3 regions of the Mobilicoccus sp. genome follow, and region 3 is predicted to be linked to each of the others. Evidence: riboswitches for the same ligand, from Rfam matches in the RefSeq annotation. Region 3 holds a riboswitch; each other region holds the start of a gene.
What was found. Region 3 has a riboswitch for cobalamin ahead of RT054_RS01070 (energy-coupling factor ABC transporter permease). Riboswitches for the same ligand answer to the same signal wherever they lie in the genome.
Positions count from the first base shown of each region.

Region 1 (7,092 bases), on a different contig from region 3:
CCCGAACCCGGACGCTCCCGACCCCGGCCCCCACCCGACGGTGAACGCCCGCGGGCTGGGCGCCTCCTGGGACGGTCACCGACCCGCGCTCACCGGCGCCGACCTCGACGTCGCCCCCGGGGAGGTCGTCGGGATCGTCGGGCCGAACGGGTCGGGCAAGTCGACGCTGCTCGCGACGCTCGCGCGCCACCTCGACCCGACGCACGGCACCTATCACCTCGGTGAGGTCGACGCCCTCGCGCAGACCCCCGCCGACGTCCGCACCCACCTCGCGATCGTCGACGACGAGGTCCACGTCTTCGCCTCCTCGCTGCGCGAGAACCTGCGACTCGCCCGGCCGGACGCGACCGACGACGAGATCCACGCCGCCCTCGACCTCGCCGGCCTCGGCGACCTCGTCGCGGCGTTCCCCGACGGCCTCGACGAGCGACTCGGATCGGGCGGGCGGGGCCTGTCCGGCGGAGAACGCGCCCGGCTCGGCATCGCCCGCGCGCTGCTCTCGGAGCGCCCCGTCATGCTCCTCGACGAACCGGTCGCGCACCTCGATCACCCCACCGCCGTCGCCGTCCTCGGCGACCTCGTGACGGCGGCCCGCGACCGCGGCGTCGTCCTCGTCACCCACCGGACCGAGGGCCTCGCCGACGCGACCCGCGTCGTCGCCCTCGAGGCCGCACCCGGTCGCTGAGCGTCCGTCACCCCCGTGCTCACGCGGTCGCGAGCCCGAGGGTGACGGCGTTCCCTGCGCACCCAGCGCGCGGGGTGCACGCGGGACATCGTGGGTCGGGACGAGACACCGTGAGTGGGGCGCCTCGGCGGCGCAGCGGTGGGCCGGCGCCGCGACACGCTCAGACCGCCACGTCCTCCTCGAGCTCGAGGGCGAGGGCCTCCTCGTCGCTGAGACCCTCGCGACCGATCCGACGGAGGGTCTCGCGGAGGCGTTCGTGATCGTCTGCGGTCCGCTCGGCGAGTTCGCGACGGAAGTGGATGTGGTGCGAGAGCGCGAGGCAGCCGCACGCGGCGAGGAACCACCCGGTGAGCACCCCGACGCCGTGCGAGACCGTCGCGTGGGGGAAGTAGACGATGTGCCGCATCACGTCGAGGAAACCGCCACCGATCCAGAAGGCGTGGAGCCACCCGAAGAATCCGGGCTGCATCTCGGCGGCGAGGACACCGCCGGAGGAGGTGAAGTTGAGCCCGACGAACACCGCCGAGAACAACAGGGTGCTGAACCGGCCGACGAGGGTGTGCAGCCCCACGCCGATACCGAGCACGATGAGGCAGTAGAGGAACGAGAGTGCCCACACGGGGCCGCCGTGCCCGGCGAACATGTCGTAGAGCACCATCGCGACCGCGAGTTGGGCCGTGGCGATGACGGCGGCGGCGGCGACGAGGAGGCCGAGGCGCTCACGGAAGCGGCGAGTCGCCCCGGCCGCGCCGATCGCGATGGCGGTCGCGTAGGAGGCCACCGAGAGGGTGACGAGGAAGAAGAACGCGTTCTGGCCGAGCGGATCCTCACTGGTCAGGGGGGCGACGTCGGAGACCGTGAGGGGTTTGTCCTGCGCGGCGGCGACCTTCGTGAACACCTCCTGCACCGCCTGGGCGGTCGAGGGGGCGGCGGCGCTCGCCGCGAGGAGCGTCGGATGCGAGCGGGACGGCACGAAGGCCCCTGCGAGGTGGAGCGAGGAGAGCTCGTCCGTCGCGGCCTCCCGGCTCGGCACGGTGCGGACGTCGAGCATGTCACCGGTGGCGCTCTGGATCCGCGCGGCGATCGGCCCCGCAGTCGCGGCATTGCCGACGACCGCGACCGGGATCCCGTGCGGGTCGGGCTTGTGGAAGCCGCCGAGGTAGGCCAGCGCCATGATCAGGCCCATGAGGATGGGCGGCACGATGTGCGAGACGACGGTTCTCATCGGGACCGGTTGGGGAGCGGCACGGCGCATGGGGGGGCCTTTCGGTCGGACGGGGTACGCGACACCGCACGGCCTGGCGCGACGAGACGACCGTGACGGCGGTGTCGACGTGTCGACCGCGAGGCGACGGCAGCCCGGCCGGGGTGACGCGGCACGCGCCGGGACCGGCCCGACGCGTCGATCAGGCTACCTCATCAGTTTATCTGATTATCAGGTGCCCTGATCGCCTGAGGGCGCGTCGTCGACGACCCGCCGCAGGAGGACGATGGCCTCCCCGAGGGCGGCGCGCTCCGTCGCGGTGAGGGTCTCCTCGAGGCGGACCTGCAGCCAGTCGGCCCGCGTCGCCCGGACCTGCCCGAGGGCCGCGCGGCCCTCGGTCGTGAGTCGCAGCTCTCGCCGGCGCGCGTCCTCCTGTCCGACTCGCGACTCGAGGAGCCCCTGCCGGCGCATCGCCGCGACGGTCGCGTTCATCGACTGGGGCCGCACGAACTCGGCGCGGGCGAGCTCGGCGCTCGTGAGGCCGGGCGCGCTGTCGAGCCGGCGCAGGACGGCCTGCTGGGCGAGAGGGACGTCGGTCACGCCCTCGGACTCCTGTCGCAGGCGCCTGGTCGCATCCCAAACGACGCCGCGGATGGCCTCGGACAGGGCGGCGGTGTCGTCGGTGGGCACGCTCCCATCGTAGGAGCGGGCGCCCACCGCGGCCGACGCCGCGCACGTGGGCCACTCGGGGATGAGGGCGGCAGGTCGTCGGCGCACACCCCCTGAGCAGAGACGGCCGCGCACCCCATTCGGGATGCGCGGCCGTCGATCGGGTCGGCCGTGCGTGGCCGACCACGGGAGTCAGTGGGACGCGGCGCCCTGGGCCAGCTCGCGGGTCACCGACTCGACCGTGGGGGCCTCGTCGCGCTGGTTCCACGGCATCTTCTCGAGGACCTTCGACATCCCGCAGGTGTCGGAGAGCCCGGCGAACAGCAGCCCGGCGCCGATGCCGCCGGAGAGCCACTTCGCCCTGGGCGCGACGGTGCTCGCGAGGACACCGGTGAGCGCGAGCGCGCCGGCGACCGTGCGGACCTGCCGCTCCATCGCCCAGGGGCCGCCCTCCCCCTGCTCGACCGGCAGCCCGGCCTTGTCCCAGTCGGTCATGCCGCCGACCAGCACGTGCCCGCGGCCCCCGATCGTCGGGGCGAGCAGGCGGGCCGCCTCGTGGGCGCGGCGGTCGGTACGGCAGACGAGGAGCACCTCGCCCTCGAGCTGCGATCCGATCTCCGCCGCGGATCGCTCGATGAGGTCCACCGGCACGTTGAGCGCGCCGTCGATGTGCGTCCCGGCGAACTCGGCGGGCGTGCGCACGTCGAGGACGACCGGGGCGTCGGCGTCGCCGAGCCACGCGCGGGCCTCGGCGACGGAGAGGTCGGTGGGTCGGGTCATGGGGTTCTCCTTGGGGTCGGCAGGACGGAACGGGGACGGGCGTGCGTGGGGCGATCCGACGATCCTCACAGCCGCGAGGCCGGGAGGCCTGCCGCCGAGAAGCGCCGCAGGAGTAGTGAGCCGGCCGTCGGTGCCGTCGGGGCGGTCGGAACGGGCGCGGCCGACGACGTCAGCCACCGAGGGCGAACGACGTCGCGAGCCGGCCGACCTCAACATACCCCGATGGGTATGTGCCTCTCGTCGCGCCCCCCGGTCGTCGCCCGCGTGACGTCAGCGCGCGCGATCCGTCGCGAGGGCGATGAGGCGGTCGAGCACCGCGCCACCCCCGGCGCGCAGGCCGTCGTGCTCGTACTCGTCGGTGATCCACGTGTGCATGCGGGGCAGGAGGTCGGCGGTCTCGACGCTGAACGTGGGGTCGACGTAGGCGTCGCGGGCGTAGATCGCCGCCGCGCAAGGGACGTCGGCGTTCGCGAGCGCGTCGGCGTCGTAGAGGCGCGGCCACTCGACCTGCGCCATCGCCTCGGCGAGCTCGGCGTACGGCCGCAGCTCGCTGCTCACCTCGAAGTGCCAGGGGTACACGTGTTCACCGGTGAGGAGGGTGTCGTCGGCGAGGAACGCCTCGGGGTAGGTGCGCGCCGCCGACCAGCGCGTGGATCCGCCGTCGGCGTAACAGGACTCGTGGACGACCGAGTACAGCGGGTTGCGACCCCCGAACGGCAGCAGCGAGGCGAGGTCGTGGCGGAACCACGGGGCCCGCACGTCGCCCTCGAGGAGGTGGGCGAGGGAGGCCGCCCCCGTCGACCCACCGAGCAGGTGCCCGAGGGTGCGGAACCACGGCGGCGTGACGACGTCGCCGTTCGGCAGCCGCACCCGGCCCTCCTCGCAGGCGGCGAGGACGGCCCGCATCCGCTCCCTGCTGCCCGGGTAGCGGCGGTAGAAACGCTCGGACTTCGCCGCCAACGCCTCGTACGTCCGGGCGTACACCTCGTCGACTCCCCGCCCGACGGGCGGCAGGCCACCGGTGAAGTACACCTCCGACAGGCGGTCGGCGTGCCGGGAGAGGTACGCGAGCGCCGTGAACCCACCGAAGCTCTGCCCGAGCAGGCTCCACCGCTCCACCCCGAGGTGCTCGCGCAGGAGTTCGGCGTCGGCGACGATCGCGTCGGCGCGGTGGTGGGTGAGGCGCTCGGCGAGGGTGGCGGTGTCGACGGGGTTCCCGTCGTGACCCGAGTCGCCGGTCGCGTCGGCCCGGAGGTCGGCCTCGCCGAACGGCGTCGAGCGTCCGGTGCCCCGCTGGTCGAGCATGAGGACGCGGTAGTCCTTCAACGCCCGCTCGAGCCACCCCGGGGCCCACGGCACCCCGCTCGGACGCGGGGCCTCACCACCGGGACCGCCCTGCAGGTAGACGAGGTACGGACGGTCCGGACCGTCGGGTGCCGCCACCTCCCGTGCGTACACCGTGAGGCTCCCCCGTGAGGGGTCCCCGTGCACGAGCGGCACCTCGATCTCGTGCTCGCGCGTACGGATTCCGGGCAGGGAGAGGTAGTCGCTCATGCCTCCACGGTAGGCGCGCTACGGTGGCGGTGCTGGTCCTCCCGGTCCATCCGGGAGGGGAAAGAGGGAACCCGGTGGGAATCCGGGACTGCCCCGCAGCGGTGAGTGGGAACGACACCGGCAGACGCACTGGGACGACCACCTGGGAAGCGCCGGTGAAGGACACCGCGGCCTCGCGCCGCGGGGGGCACCACGCCCCGGCGCCCACGAGTCCGAAGACCTGCCAGTGCACCGCACGCCGTGCGGTGCGCCCGTGTCCCACGCCCCGAGGGAGGGCGAGGACACCCCCTCGGGTGGGTTCTCTCGTCCGCGGCGGCGTCCTCGGCCACCCCGCGGGGCCTCATCGCCGGGAGGTCATCTCCGTGAACACCCTGTCCCTGCCCGCCCGCCACGGCGTGCGGTTCGTGCTCTACCCCGGGCACAGCGCCCTCCACATCACCGACCAGCTCACCCACCTCGAGCTCGTCGACGCCCGCGTCCCCGCCACCGGGTCCGCGACACCGCCGGACACCCAGACCTGGCTGGTCTCCTGCGTCGAGAAGCCCGGATTCCGACTCCTCACGATGAGCGAGGACGGCCTGCTCGTCGGGTTCGCCGCCGGCTCGGCCCACGACGGACGCATCACCCTCGACCAGGTCGTCGTCGCCACCCACGCCCGCGCCCGACACCCCGAGATGACCGAGGAACTCATCGAGGCCTTCGTCGACAGCGCGGACCTTCCGTGGGCGCAGGTCGAGGTCCGCGTCCCCGGTCTCGAGCAGTCCGGCCGAGCAGGCTGACCGAGTTCGGCCGAACCCGACCGCTTCCCGTCCCGCCCTCCGCGCCGTCCGCCCACCCGGGCCGACACGCGGGTGGGGCGGGGAGCGGTGGGGACGAGGGCGTCGTCCCCACCTCGGTGCGCCCGAACGACCGCCCTTCACTGCTCCGGTGTCGGCACACCCGACGCCCCTGGGCCCGCCGACACTCAGCGTCCCGGCACCGACCGCCGCGGCCCGCCACCGGCAGTGATGGCGCGTCTCGGCCGACGACGAGGTGGTCAGCAGGAGTCGAGCCAGGCGCGCCACTCGGCGGCCCGGACCGGGGTGCCCGGCGTGATCGTCGACCCGACCCATCGCGTCACCGGCCGAAGTCCCTGGTAGGCGTTGAGGAGCCAGGCCTCCCGCCCGTCGAGGGCGTCGAGGAGGGCACGGACCGGCCGGATCGTGCGTCCCTCGGCCCGCGCACGCTCCTCGACGAGGGCGCGCGTGATGCTCGGCAGCACGGGGAGCCCGGGGTCGGGAACGCACAGATCCTCGCCCTCCCACCAGAGGACCGAGGCCCACCCCGCCTCGAGCACGGCCCCCGCGTCGTCGCGCACCAACACCTCCCCGGCGCCCCGTTCACGGACCGAGGCGATCTGCCGCCCGGCCCAGGCGAGGTCCGGGCCCTTGTGGCGCGGGCGCCTGCGGGGGTCGCCCGGGTCGCGCACGGCCACGGCGACCTCGGCCTGCCGCGGCGGACCCGGCCGGACGTCGAGGAGCACCTCCCGGATCGGCGTCGCGTCCCCCTCGCGTCCCGGCTCCCGACCGGTCTCGTCACCGGCGTCGCGCACGACGATGCGGACACGGGGGAACCATTCGCCGTCGAGGGAGGCGAGGTCCGCGGCCGCGTCGATGATCGCTGCGGCATCGAGACCCTCGCCACCGCCGAGGGCCGGGGCACCGACGGCATCCGAGGCACGGCCCGCGAGGGAGGCGGCGAACCGATCCCGGTGCGCCTCGAGGGCCCGGACGTGGCCGTCGACCTCGCGCCACGACTCGGCGAGCAGCACGTCGAGGACCCGCGCTTCGTCGACCGCACCCGGCAGGGGGACGAAACGTGACCCGTCCCAGCGATGGCTGCTCACCGGGGTCTCCCCTCGCTCGTCTCGTCGAGCGAGGGGCCTCCGTCGGGGTCGTCGTCGGGAGCGGCGGGAGTGACGCCCGGCGCTCCGAACGCGGCATCCTCCTCGAAGACGGGCCCGAGGTCGACGTCGAGCGCCCGGGCGAGGGTGCCGGCTTTGACGGAGGTCTCGTGCCATTCGGCCGCCGGGTCGCTGCGCGCCGTGATCGCGCCGCCGACGCCGTAGGTGAGCCGGCCGCCGTGCGCGACGACGGTCCGGATGACGATCGACAGATCGACCACCCCCGTCACCGACACGTACCCGAGGACCCCGGAGTAC
Region 1 covers NZ_DAMBGD010000008.1:35,312-42,403, forward strand. The annotation lists gene cydC (thiol reductant ABC exporter subunit CydC) at 1-685, shown strand, start outside; gene RT054_RS08065 (hypothetical protein) at 846-1,910, opposite strand; gene RT054_RS08070 (MarR family transcriptional regulator) at 2,121-2,579, opposite strand; gene RT054_RS08075 (rhodanese-like domain-containing protein) at 2,751-3,338, opposite strand; gene RT054_RS08080 (alpha/beta fold hydrolase) at 3,609-4,892, opposite strand; cobalamin riboswitch at 4,909-5,135, shown strand; gene RT054_RS08085 (hypothetical protein) at 5,255-5,671, shown strand; gene RT054_RS08090 (aminotransferase class IV) at 5,929-6,777, opposite strand; gene pabB (aminodeoxychorismate synthase component I) at 6,774-7,092, opposite strand, start outside.
Region 1: linked by a shared signal. The riboswitch ahead of RT054_RS08085 (hypothetical protein) and the one ahead of RT054_RS01070 (energy-coupling factor ABC transporter permease) in region 3 are both predicted to bind cobalamin.

Region 2 (7,092 bases), on a different contig from region 3:
TGCGTCACGCCCTGCCGGGTGCGTCGTTCATCGCCTTCACCGGCACGCCGATCAGCTTCGCCGAACGCGACACGCGCAAGACCTTCGGCGACTATGTCGACGTCTACGACCTCACCCGCGCTGTCGAGGACGGGGCCACCGTGCCCGTCTACTTCGAGCCCCGCCTCATCCCGCTCGCCCGCCCGGCCGACGTCACCGAGGACGTCATCGACGCCGCCGCCGACGAGGCCACCGAAGGACTCGATGCGATCGAGCGGGCGAAGGTCGAACGGTCCGTGGCGGTCATCAACGAGCTGTACGGCCACCCCGACCGCATCCGACGGCTCGCCGCCGACCTGCTCGCCCACTGGGAGCAGCGCAAGGCCGGGATGTTGCCGCAGATCGAGTCCGGCGGCAAGGCGATGATCGTCTGCGCCACCCGCGAGATCGCCGCCCGCCTCTACGAGGAGATCGTCACCCAGCGCCGCGAGGCCGGTGACGACACGTGGCATTCCGAGGCCCTCGACCGCGGCAAGGTCAAGGTCGTCTACTCCGGCACGACGACCGACCCCGACCCGATCTGCCGGCACGTGCGCCGCGGCCACGAGCAGCAGGCCATCCAGAAGCGCATCAAGTCCCCCGAGGACGAGCTCGAACTCGTCATCGTCAAGGACATGCTCCTCACCGGGTTCGACGCCCCGAGCCTGCACACCCTCTACGTCGATCGGCCGCTCAAGGGGGCGCTGCTCATGCAGACCCTCGCGCGGGTCAACCGCACGTGGCGTGGCAAGGACAACGGCCTGCTCGTCGGGTACGCCCCGCTGGTGGAGAACCTCGAGGCCGCCCTCGCCGAGTACAGCGACACCGACCGCCGCGCCAAACCCCAGGGGCGCAGGATCGACGAGGCCGTGCAGCTCGCCCTCGAGTTGCTGGCGCAGCTCGACGCGACGCTGCCGTTGGACTGGCATGCCCGGCTCCGCGCAGATCCCTCGCCTTCTGCCTACCTCAACACCGTGCTCGCCGCAGCGAACGCGCTGCTCGCGCCGGCCTCTCGCCGCGGTGAGCCGGGGGAGGACGGGGAGGAGGCGGAGACCGAATCGGTCTATGGCCGCTACCGGCGTCTGGCCGGTCAGGTATCGCGGGCGTGGGCCGTGGCCGGCGGCGCGGAGGTGCTGGAGGAGCGTCGCAACGACTTCCGGTTCCACCAAGAGGTCCGCGTCTACATCGCCAAACTGGAGGCCGAGGAGCGTCGCGCGTCCGGCCGTCCCGTGCCGGAGGACATCGCGCGGCTGTTGCGTTCGCTCATGGTGGGTCACATCGAGCCCGGTGAGGTCGTCGACATCTACGCCCGCGCGGGTATCGAGCGACCCGACCTGGGCCGCCTCACGCCGGGCGCGATCGAGGCGTTGCGGCGCAGCCCCGCCCCGAACGTCGCGATTGAGGCGTTGCGTGCGGCGCTCACCGACGACGTGCGCACCGTGACCGGCGGCAACCTCAGCCGGGAGCGGCAGTTCTCCGAACGGCTCGCCGAGCTGATGAACCGCTACGTCAACTCCCAGCTCACCGCCGCGGAGGTGTTGGAGGAGCTGATCCGCTTCGCGGCCGACGTCGCCGCCGACGCGAGCCGGGGCGAGCAGTTCGACCCGCCGCTGGCGCGCGACGAGCTGGCCCTGTACGACGCGGTCAGCCAGAACGAGGCGGCGGTGCTGCTCCAAGGGGAGGACACCCTCGCCCAGATCGCCCGCGAACTCATCGCCATCATGCGCAGCGACGTCCGCACCGACTGGACCGTGCGCGAAGACGTCCGCGCCAAACTCCGCGTCTCCATCAAGCGCCTGCTCGTCAAGTACAAGTACCCGCCCGACCAGCAACCCGAAGCCATCCGCCTCGTCGTCGAACAGATGGAAGCCCTCGCCCCGAAATACGTGGAGGGGGAGGGCGCCTGATGCTTCGCCCCATACCGACATGGGTCTACCACTTCACGCACGTCGACAACTTGCTCGCGATCGCCCGCGACGGTCTGGTGTGCGACAGCAACGCCCACGCGCCAGGTCGCCTCACGACGGAGGTTGGGGCTCGTAGCATCAAGGAACGGCGACGACACGTCTCGGTCACCTGCGGCCCGAAAGGGGTCGTCGCGGACTATGTGCCGTTCTACTTCGGGCGCCGAGGGCCGATGCTCTTCAACATTCACACCGGTCGGGTCCCCACTTATCAGGACGGCCAGGGCCCGCTCATCTACCTGTGCAGCACGGTGGAGGTCATCGAGAACCTCGGGTTGGGTTGGGCAGCATCCGATCGGAATGCCGCCATGGCACTTGCCTCGTTCACGTCAGATCCGGCCGCACTGGAAGGGCACATCGACTGGGCTCTGGTTCAGTCGAAGTTCTGGAGCAGGACCGATGATGCCCCAGACCGCCCACAACGCCACCAGGCAGAGCTCCTGGTGCATCGACGACTGCCTTGGGAGGCCATCACGTTCGTCGCGACTCGCGATGAGATGGTTCTGGACCGAGTCGAGTCCGTGCTGGGTACGCTGGCCGGACACCAGCCACGAAGGGGTGTCAGGCCCGGCTGGTACTTCTGAGGGATGACGACTACGGGAGAGACCATGGTTCGCGAGGTGTCCGGCAACCTCCTCGCCGACGATGCAGATGCCCTGGTCAACACGGTCAACACCGTCGGCGTCATGGGCAAGGGCATCGCGTTGCAGTTCAAGCGCGCCTACCCCGAGATGTTCGCCGACTACGCCCGCGCGGCCAGGGCCGGCCGGCTGGAGACCGGGCGGATGCACGTGTGGGAGACCGGCAGTCTGACCGGCCCTCGCTACATCATCAACTTCCCCACCAAACGGCACTGGAAGGCCGGCTCGAGGATGAGTGACATCGAGGCCGGTCTGGACGACCTTGTCCGCGTCGTCAAGGAGCTGGGCATTGGATCCATCGCCGTCCCGCCGCTGGGCTGCGGCAACGGAGGACTCGAGTGGGGCGACGTCGCTCCTCGCATCCACGCCGCCTTCGCCGAACTCGACGCCGTGGACGTGCGGGTATACCCGCCTGCCGGGGCTCCGCCCGCGCGAGAGATGATCGACCGCACCGCCGCACCCAGCCTCACCCCTGTCCGCGCGGCACTACTCGCGCTCATCGCCGGCTACCACGCCGCGGCCTGGGAGTGGCCCGGACTCATCGGCACCCAGAAGCTCGCCTACTTGCTGCAAGAGTCCGGTGAACCGCTCGGGCTCCACTACGCCAAGGGCCCGTACGGCCCGTACGCAGACGATCTCCGCAAGGCGCTGCGTGACATGGAGGGGCACTTCATCACCGGCTTCGGCGACGGCTCGACGTCCCCCCTCGACGCAGAGGCGCTGGAAGTCACCGAGAGCGCCCGACACCGGCTCCACGACACTGTCGTCCAGTCTCCCGACACTGCGGCCCGGACCCGGCGCGTACTCACTCTCATCAGTGGCTTCGAAGGAACCTACGACCTCGAACTGCTCGCCTCCGTTCACTGGGCCTCCGTCCACGAAGGCGCTGCGGACCCTGACGCGGCCAGCCGTATCATCCGTGACTGGACGAGCCGCAAGGCCACGCTTTTCAGTCCTGACCACGTGGCAACCGCCTGGGAGGCCCTCGAACGTGACTCCTGGCTGCGGCGACCCGCGTACGCCTGACGCGACATGGCCGGCTACGGGGACGGCGATTCCCTGGCCCCGCTGGACGCCGCTCGTCACGTGACGTCTCGGAGCTTTGCGCCGCTGTTGCGTTCGTCGCCACGCACCTCCTCACCGATGTCCTCGCCGGGGGCGTCGACGCGGCGTTTGTCATCTCCAATGACTCCGGCCTGAAGTCGCCGATCGCACGGGCCCGCGGACGCGTGCCCGTGGGCATGATGAACCCGTCTGGCGGGAACACCGCGGGTGACCTGCGCGGGAAGCCGACCGATGGTGTCGGCGGCAGCTGGTGGCGCACCCTCCGAGCGCCGGGCTTCACCACCCATCGATTGCCTGATGCCGTCGGGACGATCACGAAGCCCCCCGCAGTGGTGAGGTCGCCGGGCCGGCCGTTGCCATGGTGAGCCCGACGGGCTAGGGTGGACACATCACTCACCCGGTCCCTCGTGGGCCGGGTCTTTTTTCTGCGCGACGAGTGAATTGCGCTATCTGTGTCACCCCGGTGCTCTGATCGACTTCAGGTACTCGATCCCGGCTTGGTACAGCAGATTCAGCGCGAGCTGCTTCGTCACCTCGTACCGCTCCGCCTGGTCGGCGTGCGCCGTCATGGACGCCGTGACCGCGTCGAACGCAACGACCGGACGTGTCTGGGAGGCATCAGCGAACTACCAGGCGTCCCCGAACCACGCGCACTCATCCCGGATGACCGACTCCACGACACCGTCGTGCAGTTCACCGGCACTGCGGCCCGGACCCGGCACGTCCTTGCTCTCATCAGTGGCTTCGAAGGAACCTACGACCTCGAACTGCTCGCCTCCGTTCACTGGGCCTCCGTCCACGAAGGCGCTGCTGACCCTGACACGACACAGCCGCACCCATCCCTGACGCCCGGTTCCGGAGCCCCGCGGGTCAGGTGTCGCGAGCGTGGGCCGTGGCCGGCGGCGCGGAGGCGATGGAGGAGCCTCAGCCCTCAGCGATCGAGCCACGACGGCTCGGTCATCCAGGCCGGAGCCACTCGGGGCTGGAGCAGCGGGTCATCCGGGCGACACGCCGCGGCATGTCCCCGGGGGGATGGGGACCGAGGTCCCGAGCGGCTCGCACCCCGGACCGCATCGGATTCTCGCGCTACGGTGGTGGTGCTGGTTCTCCCGCGTCTCGCGCGGGAGTCGTAAGAGGGAATCCGGTGTGAATCCGGAGCTGCCCCGCAGCGGTGAGTGGGAACGAACGTCGTCACGAAGCACTGGGAAGACCACCTGGGAAGCGACGGCAAGTAGGAACAGCGGTCATTCCGCACCGGCCCACGAGTCCGAAGACCTGCCAGTGCGCCGCACACCCGTGCGTCGCGCCCGTGTACACCGCCTCGAGGGAAGGCCGGCACACACCGCCCGCGATGTCGCGGCGGCGGCGCCGTTCGACCCTCGGTTCCCACCGGGAGGTCAGCAATGCCCGTCGACACCGAACGCACACGACGTCTCGAGCCGTCTCATCGGGGCTTCATCGGGCCCGTGCGCCTGTCGCGCTACAACGAGGAGAGGGACGTCCTCGCCCTCACGGACGAACTCGCTCATCTCGAGGCCCAGGGCCGAGGTGCCACCGACCCCGAGCTGTCCTGGCTGAGGCCCGCGCTCGCTCGACCGGAGTTCGACCTGGTCACGGCCGGTGTCGACGGACGTCTGGCCGGGTTCGTGGCCGGGAACCTCGGGGCCGACCTCACCCTCGCGCGTCTCGTCGTGGCCTCCGCCGCGCTCGACGCGCACCCGGAGATCCCCGCGCTGCTCCTCGAGACGATCCTCGCCCACGAGGACCGCCCCTGGGCCGACATCGTCGTTGCCCGCGGGTTCGCGGGGCTGACGGTGCTGGTGGAGCAGGGCTGGGAGGTCGTGCCGACACGCGACGGCGACGCCTGCGCCGGCACGAGCAGTATTGGAACGGTCCGCCTGTCCGCGGCGCACCTCGATCACGACGCATGAACAGGCAGGCCATGGCTGACGACACGCCACTCGCGGCAGGATTCGACACCCTGACCGATGAGAACTGGCGGACCCTCGCGGCCGCCGCCCTCAACCGCAAGCGACCGCCGGAGCGGCATCTCGACGGGGACGCAGCGGTGAAGCGCCTGCTCACCCACACCGTCGACGGGCTGACGATCAGCCCGCTGTACCGCCGCTTCGAGGGCACGCTCGGTCGGCCTGGCCTCATGCCCTTCACGCGGGGCACGGCCCTGCGGGACCCGCACGCGCCTTGGGAGATCCGGCAACTCCACGCCGGCAGCGACGCCGCGGCCACCCGCAAGGCCGTGCTTCTCGACCTCGAGCGCGGCGTCACCGGTCTGTGGCTGCACACCGGCCCGGGCGCCATCGCCGTCGACGACCTGTCGACGGTCCTCTCCGGCGTCTACCTCGACCTCGCCCCGGTGACGGTGAGCGGCGTCGAGGAGGACCGCCCCGCCGCCGACGCGCTCATGGCCCTGTGGGCCGAGTGCGGACTCGCCGACGACGCCGTCTCCGGAGTCCTCGGCCACGACCCCCTCGGCCGCCACGCCCGCTCCGGCGGCGGCTCGGGCGCGGTCGACATGTCCGACCTCGTCGACGCCGGACGCACCTGCCTTTCGCGGTATCCGCAGGTCAGGGCCGGTGTCGTCGACGCCCGGCCCTACCACGACGCCGGCGCCGGTGACGTCGAGGAACTCGCCTGCGCGATCACCACCGGCATCGCCTACCTGCGCGCCTTCGAGGAGGCCGGCATCGCCCCGGCCGACGCGGTGACGCAGTGGGAGTTCCGCCTCGCCGCCACCGCCGACCAGTTCCTCACCATCGCCAAGCTCCGCGCGCTGCGACGCCTGTGGGCGCGGGTCGCCGAGTCGTGCGGCGTCCCCGAGGAGCGTCGCGGCGCCCGCCAGCACGCCGTCACCTCGTGGCGGATGCTCACCCGCGACGACCCGTGGGTGAACATGCTGCGTGGCACCGTCGCGTGCTTCGCCTCCGCCGTCGGCGGGGCCGAGGCGATCACCGTCGCCCCGTTCGACTCCGTGTGGGGCGAGCCCGAGGTGCTGCCCCGCCGCATCGCCCGCAACACCCAGATCCTCGTCGCCGAGGAGTCCAGCCTTGGGCGGGTCACCGACCCCGCGGGCGGATCCTGGTACGTCGAGTCCCTCACCGACGACCTCGCGCGCCGGGCCTGGGAATTCGTCCAGGCCATCGAGGCCGAGGGGGGCATGGCGACGGCGTTGGCCGGCAGCCTCGTCACCGACCGCATCGCCGCCGTCGCCGCCGAACGCGAGACGCGCCTGGCCCACCGCACCCAGCCGATCACCGGCGTCAGCACCTTCCCCAACATCACCGAACGCTCCCTGCGCGAGAGCGCCCCCGTCGCCGAGGGCCGCGGGGTCGACGAGCAGCCCGGACTACTGCCGCGCCGCGACGCCGAGATGTTCGAGGCGCTGC
Region 2 covers NZ_DAMBGD010000015.1:81,468-88,559, reverse strand. The annotation lists gene RT054_RS12165 (type I restriction endonuclease subunit R) at 1-1,925, shown strand, start outside; gene RT054_RS12160 (DUF4433 domain-containing protein) at 1,925-2,566, shown strand; gene RT054_RS12155 (macro domain-containing protein) at 2,591-3,649, shown strand; cobalamin riboswitch at 4,773-4,986, shown strand; gene RT054_RS12150 (hypothetical protein) at 5,092-5,619, shown strand; gene RT054_RS12145 (methylmalonyl-CoA mutase family protein) at 5,631-7,092, shown strand, end outside.
Region 2: linked by a shared signal. The riboswitch ahead of RT054_RS12150 (hypothetical protein) and the one ahead of RT054_RS01070 (energy-coupling factor ABC transporter permease) in region 3 are both predicted to bind cobalamin.

Region 3 (7,092 bases):
CGCCCGTCACCGAACTCCACGAGACGGTGACCAAGGACGGCCGGCCCGCGATGCAGAAGGTCGAGGGCGGTTTCACGCTCGAGCCCGGCGCCACGCGCGAACTGCGCCCCGGTGGGGACCACATCATGCTCATGCAGATGTCGACGCCCCTGAACCCCGGCGACGTCGTCACGGTCACCCTCACCACCCAGGACGGTCAGAAGATCCCGTTCGAGGCCGTGGCGAAGACCTTCACCGGCGGTGACGAGAAGTACCACTCCGGCTCGCCCACCAGCGGATCGAGCATGCCCGGTCACGACATGTCGGGCACCCCGATGCCCGGGATGAGCGAGACCCCCACGGCGCCGGCCTCGTCATGACCGAGGGCACGCCGACATCTCCTCGACTGTCGCGCCGTGCCCTGCTCGGCGGCGGCGCCGTCCTCGCGGGCACCGCCCTCGGGGGCGGCGTCGTCGGCCACGCCGTCGGCGCCGGTCAGCCCACCGGCGCCGGAGCCGGTCCGACGACGATGCCGGGCACCGACGGCGTCGCGGGCCCGGGAGCGGCCGGGCGGCCGGGCACCTCGGCGGTGGCCGGCACCGCCACCGAGCCCTTCTGGGGCGAGCACCAGGCCGGGATCGCGACCCCGCACCAGGCCCACGGGGTGTTCCTCGGTCTGGACCTCGCCGACGGCGCGGACGCCGCCTCGGTGACCTCGATGCTTCGCATGCTCACCGACGACGCCGCTCGGCTCACCTCGGGCCGGGGGCCGCTCGGAGCGGTGGACGCCGAGTTGGCGAGCACCCCGGCCCGACTCACGATCACGTTCGGGTTCGGCGCCGGGCTGTTCGACGCGATCGGCAGGCCCGAGGCCTGCCCGCCCTTCGTCCGGCGGATGCCCGCGTTCACCACCGACGAGCTCGACCGCCGATGGGGGCCGACGGATCTGCTGGTGCAGGTCTGTTCCGAGGACCCGATGACCCTCACGTTCGCGCAGCGCCGTCTCCTCCGTGACGCCGGTGACTTCGCCGCGCTCCGGTGGGCCCAGCGGGGGTTCCTCCCCGCGCGGGGGACCGAGCCCGAGGGCACGACGCCACGCAACCTCATGGGCATGCGCGACGGGACGGCGAACGAGTCCGATCCGGCGCAGGTGGCCGAGGTGCTGTGGAACGACGGGCGCGCCCTGCCCTGGCTCGCCGGGGGCAGCCAGCTCGTCCTGCGACGCATCCGCATCGACATGGCGACGTGGGACGACCTCGACCTCGACGTCAAGGAACTCGCGTTCGGTCGACGGGTCGCCGACGGGTCCCCGCTCAACGGCACCGTCGAGTCGGACTCGGTCGACCGTGAGGCCAAGGACGCGCAGGGGTTCACGATCATCGCGCCCCAGGCCCACGCCGCCCGGGCCCAGGCGCGCACGGGCGCGGAGCGGATGATCCGGCGGCCCTACAACTACGCGATCGACACGGCGAAGGGCGCGGAGGAGGGACTCCTCTTCGCGGCCTACCAGGCGGACATCGGCACGGCCTTCGTCCCGGTGCAGAAGCGGCTCGCCGAACTCGACGCCCTCAACACCTGGACGACCCACATCGGCTCGGCGAGCTACGCCGTCCCGCCCGGTGCCGCGCAGGGCTCGTTCATCGGCGACACCCTCCTTCGCACCTGAGCTCACCGCCCCTCCCCCGGACCGATGACGTCATCCGATGTTTGGGTCCGGGGCCGGGCGGGGTGCGGGGTGTGGGACAGTGCTCGGCATGCCCGACGACGTGACGATCCCGGCCGAGTTCGTCCGCCTCGTCGCGGGGCGGGCCCCCGAGCCGGAGATCTCCGGCGACGACTGGTTGCGGTCGCTGCCGGGCCTCGTGCGCGGTGCCCTCGCCCGCTGGGAGCTGACGCCGGACGGACCCACGCGGCACGGCCGGTGCGCGGTCGTCGTGCCCGTCCGCCTGCCGGACCGCACACCTGCCGCGCTCAAGGTCGGGTGGCCGCACGCGGAGTCGCGTCACGAACACCTCGCCCTGCGCGCCTGGGGCGGGGACGGCGCGGTGGAGCTGCTCGCCGCCGACCCGAACCGCTCGACCCTGCTGCTCGCACGCCTCGACGCCGACCGGAGCCTCGCCGGCCTCGACGTCGAGGAGGCCTGCGAGGTCCTCGGCACGCTGCTGCGCCGACTCGACAGGCCGGCGCTCCCGCAGATCCCGCGTCTGTCGGGATGGGCCCAGCGCCGCACCGCGTTCGACTCCCCCGCCGCCGCCCGGGTTCCGCGGCGCTTCACCCAGCAGGCCCGGTCGACGGCCCGTGACCTCCTCCAGGACGAGGGCGTCGACGCGCGGCTCGTCCATACCGATCTCCACGATGGGAACGTGCTCGCGGGTCTGGGCTCGCTCACGGGTTCGGGTCCGGGCTCGGGCGCCGCGTCCGGCACACCGGCAGGCATGCCGTCGGCCCTGTCCGCGGGCGCCGGCCCGGACGCGACGACGCGCGAGGGCGAGTGGACCGCGATCGATCCCAAGCCGATGTCGGCGGAACCGGCCTTCGGGGTGTGGCCGGCGTTGCACAACCGGTGGGACGAACTCGGTCGGGAGGTCGCCTGGGGGGTGCACTCCCGGCTCGGCTGGATCTGCGAGGCGGCGGGCATCGACGAGGATCGGGCCCGCGGCTGGGCGCTCGTGCGCACGGTCGTCGACGCGGTCGGCGCCGCCGCATCCGAGGATGCCGAACGCCTCACGGCCCGCATCACCCTCGCCAAGGCCCTCGCCCAGCGCTGGTGAGGCACCATCGCCCTCACCCCACGGCGACGCCGCCCCTCACCCCGCGGGCTGGTTGTCGTGCGCGGGAGTGTGGCGCCCGCGCAGACGGTCGGCGATCCCGTCGATGTCGCGCAGCGGCGCGGCGTCGGCGTCGCGGGTGAGGCCCACACGCGCCGCGAGGTCGAGCACCCACGGACGCCGGAGTCGCGCGGCCGCAAGCAGATCGCCGCGGTCGAGGACGTCGACGGGGTCCCCCTGGACGACGCGACCCTCGAGGACGATCGCGCAGTCGTGCGCCCACGCGAGCGCGAGGTCGACGTCGTGGGTGGCGAGGACGACGGTCGTGTCGTGCTCCTCGAGCCGGGTGAGCGCCGCGAACATCTCGTCGACCCCGGCGGGGTCGAGCCCGGCGGTGGGTTCGTCGAGCAACAGCAGGCACGGGCGCATGGCGACCGCTCCCGCGATCGCGGCGCGTTTGCGCTGTCCGTAGGAGAGCTGGTGGACGGGCCGGTCGGCGAGGTCGGTGAGCCCGAGAAGATCGAGGGCGTCGTCGACCCGTTCGGCCGTCTCGGCCGTCGACAACCCGAGGTTGAGCGGCCCGAAGCTCACGTCGCGGCGCACGTCCGCGGAGAACAGCTGGTCGTCGGGGTCCTGGAGCACGAGCTGGACGTTCTGGCGGTGGTGGCGCAGCCCGCGGCGACCGTAGGTGACCGGCTTCTCGTCGAGCAGCACCCGCCCGGCCTGCGGCTGCAACGCCCCCGACAGACAGCGGAGCAGCGTCGTCTTGCCGGAGCCGTTCGCCCCGAGCAGCGCGATGCGGGTGCCGCCCGCGATCGCGAGATCGGCGCCCGCGAGGACCGGGATGTCGTCATACCCGAACACGACCCCCTCGGCGCGGAGGGACTGGTGACTCATGAGACTCCTCCGGGGACGAGGGCGGCGAGCGGTCCGCCGGGAACGGCAAGGGACGAAGCGGCGAGGGACGTCGTGCCCAGAGACGTCACGACGATGACCGCGACGAGCATCACCGACGCCGCGACGAAGCGCGGCGAGGCATGTCGAGGGGGATCGAGGGTGGGCAGGGCGTCGACGTACCCGCGACCGGCCAGGCCGTCCTCCATCCTGCGGGCCCGTGACCAGGCCCGCGCGAGGGTGCCCGCCATGAGCGTCGACGCCGAGCGCATCGCCGCCTGACGGGAGGCGGAGCCCAGCCGCGCCTCCTGGGCCTCCCGGATGCTGCGGACCGACTCGAGGAGGACGAACACCATGCGGTACACGAGCGAGGCGACCTCGACCAGCGGGTCGGGGACGTGGGCACGCCGCAGCGAGGCGAGCAGATCGATCATGGGGGTCGTCGTCGCCAAGAGGAACATCGCGAGCGCGCCGGCGGTGGCCCGGACGAACAGTCCTCCCGCAGTGGGGAGCATCTGCGGCGCGAGTCCGATCGTCGGTCCGCCGTCCCAGCCCACGGTGAGCAGGACGCTCACCGCACCGACGAGGACGAACACGAGCGGCGCCACGAGACATCGGAGAAGGAGCCGCGGCCGCACCCGTGCGGGCCCGAGCATGAGCACGAGCGCCGCGACACCGGCGAGGGCACCGCCGGGCAGCGGCGGCAGCAGGACGGCGCAGCCGAGCAGTCCGAGGGAGAGGACGGCCTTGTCGAGGACGCGTCGCGTGCGCCACGGGCTCGACCAGGCCGCATCGTCGAGCGCGAGGCCGCGCGCCGTCACGACTCCCCCGCCCTCGCCGCGGGACTCGCGTCCACGCCGACTCCCGTGGTCACACCGTGGGGACGACGACGCACCCTGACGATCGCGCCCGCCGCGCCCTCGACGCGGGTGGTGCGGCGCACCTGCGGGTGGTCGAGGCGAACGATCTGGCCGTCGCCCTCGACCGCCGCGACGGATGCGTCGACGGCGGACACGTGGACGAGGACGAGGAACTCGGCCTGCGGGAGATCCGCATGACCCGCGGGGCGCGGGAGCGCACGTCGCGCGGCATGACCGCGGAGCCGACGAGCGGCGGTCGCGGGCCAGGGCTCGGCCCCTCCCCCGTGGCGAGGGAGGGGCCGTGAGCGGTCACAGAACACGAGAATAGCCAGGTCGCAAGCCGATCGGCTCGATCCGGGTCGACAACGACGTCCGGACGCATGCATTGGGTGACGGATCACCTGGCAGCGTCGGCGAGCGGAGCGTCGGCGGTCTCGCCCTCCGACCGACGGCGCCCCTGAAGCCGGCCGACGCAGTACCCGAGGGCGATCCCGCCGAGGGCGGCCTGCGCGGCGAAGAGTCCGGACTCCAGCTCACCGGACCCGAGCTCGACCACGGGGTGGAACCACGGGGTCACGCCGTCCTCGTCGAGGACCTCGGTGACCTGGGCATCGGTGCCGCCGAAGGTCTCCTCGGCGTCGGGAGCCTGGCGCAGGCCGCCGAGGTAGAACGACAGCGCGAGCACCGCGGCGATCGCGAGGAGCAGGCCGACGGTGACGGTGTGCTTCCTCATCGGGCCACCTCCGTGGTGGTCGTGCCGGTTGCGCCGGCGGTGTCGGCCGTAGGCGCCGAGTCGGACGTCGTGGCCGAGGGCGTCGGAGTCGTGGGCCAGGGTGCGCGGAGCACGCCGAGACGGATCAACTCCGGTCGCGCGACGTCACGCAGGAGGCGGAACACGAGGACGGTGAGGAACCCCTCGACGATGGCGAGCGGGATCTGCGTGATCGCGAAGATCGACAGGAACTTCACCGCGGCGCCGGCGAAACCGGAGGTGGCGTCGGGGTAGGCGATCGCGAGCTGCAGGGAGGTCATGCAGTAGGTCGAGAGGTCGGCGAGGGTGGCGGCGCCGAAGATCGCGACCGACGTGCCGAAGCGACGCAGCAGACACCACGTGCCGTAGGCGACCCAGGGGCCGACGATGCCCATGGAGAACACGTTGGCGCCGAGGGTCGTGATGCCGCCGTGGGCGAGCAACAACGCCTGGAACAACAGGACGACCGTGCAGAGGAACGCCATGACCGGAGGTCGGAAGAGGACGGCGCCGAGGCCGGTGCCGGTCGGGTGGCTGGAGCTGCCGCTCACCGAGGGCAGCTTGATGGCCGACAGGACGAACGTGAACGCGCCCGCGGCGCCGAGCAGCAGGCGGCTCCCGGGATCGTCCCGGACCTGACGGATGACGGCGCGGCCACCATGGATGACGAACGGGGCCGACGCGACCGCCCAGGCGGCGGCATGGAGTGGGGGGAGGTACCCCTCGGCGATGTGCATGTGGTTCTCCTTCGGGGATGACGCGTCCCCATCGGGCCGTCGGCGAGTGTCTGACTCGGGCCCGCGGGGGCCCTCACAGTGGCGCGACCGTGCCGGATTCGAACCGGCTTCCTCACCTGACGGCGGAGTGTGCTGACCCGGCGAGTATGACACCCCGCCGCGACCGCCCCCAGGGGCGGGGACGACGGGATCGACGAGACGCCCGCGCCTCTCCGACGTCTCCGCGCCCGGCCCTCCCCACCGCTGTGGACCGGCCTCCCGTGTTAGACAGGCCTCATGGCTACGACTGCACTCAAGGGCAACCCCGTCCAGACCTCCGGCGAACTTCCCGGCATCGGCGGCCGCGCGCCGGGCTTCACCCTCACCGGTACCGACCTCTCCGACCTCACCGCCAGCGAGCTCGAGGGCCGCCGCGTCGTCCTCAACATCTTCCCCAGCGTCGACACGGGCGTCTGCGCCCAGAGCGTGCGCACGTTCAACGAGCGGGCCACCGACCTCGACGGCACCACGGTCGTGTGCGTCTCGGCCGACCTCCCGTTCGCCCTGGCCCGCTTCTGCGGCGCCGAGGGCATCGAGAACGTCACCGCGGCCAGCACCTTCCGCAGCGACTTCGGCCGCACCTACGGCGTCCAGATGGTCGACGGGCCGTTCCGCGGCCTGCTCGCCCGCGCGGTCGTCGTGCTCGACGAGGAGGGCAAGGTCCTCTACACCGAGCTCGTCCCCGAGATCGGCCAGGAGCCCGACTACGACGCCGCGATCGCCGCGCTGTCCTGACCCCACCACCCGCGCGCGACGGGGGCCGATCACGACGACCGTGGTCGGCCCCCGTCGTCGTCGCGTGGCCCGTCACGTGATCGGCCCGCCCCGCCCGCCCGCCGGATCGCCCCCTCGCCACTCGGGCGTCGTCGCCGCTCACACGCTGTCGGTCGCGCGTCCTACCGTGGGCCCATGACGAACCGACTCGCCGACGCCTCGAGCCCCTACCTGCGTCAGCACGCGCACAACCCGGTCGACTGGTGGCCCTGGTGCGAGGAGGCGCTCACCGAGGCACGCGAGCGCGACGTCCCGATCCTCCTGTCGGTCGGATACGCGGCGTGTCACTG
Region 3 covers NZ_DAMBGD010000001.1:245,649-252,740, reverse strand. The annotation lists gene RT054_RS01105 (copper chaperone PCu(A)C) at 1-359, shown strand, start outside; gene RT054_RS01100 (Dyp-type peroxidase) at 356-1,645, shown strand; gene RT054_RS01095 (aminoglycoside phosphotransferase family protein) at 1,734-2,750, shown strand; gene RT054_RS01090 (ATP-binding cassette domain-containing protein) at 2,787-3,644, opposite strand; gene cbiQ (cobalt ECF transporter T component CbiQ) at 3,641-4,462, opposite strand; gene RT054_RS01080 (hypothetical protein) at 4,519-4,806, shown strand; gene RT054_RS01075 (energy-coupling factor ABC transporter substrate-binding protein) at 4,899-5,234, opposite strand; gene RT054_RS01070 (energy-coupling factor ABC transporter permease) at 5,231-5,989, opposite strand; cobalamin riboswitch at 6,013-6,141, opposite strand; gene tpx (thiol peroxidase) at 6,266-6,763, shown strand; gene RT054_RS01060 (thioredoxin domain-containing protein) at 6,938-7,092, shown strand, end outside.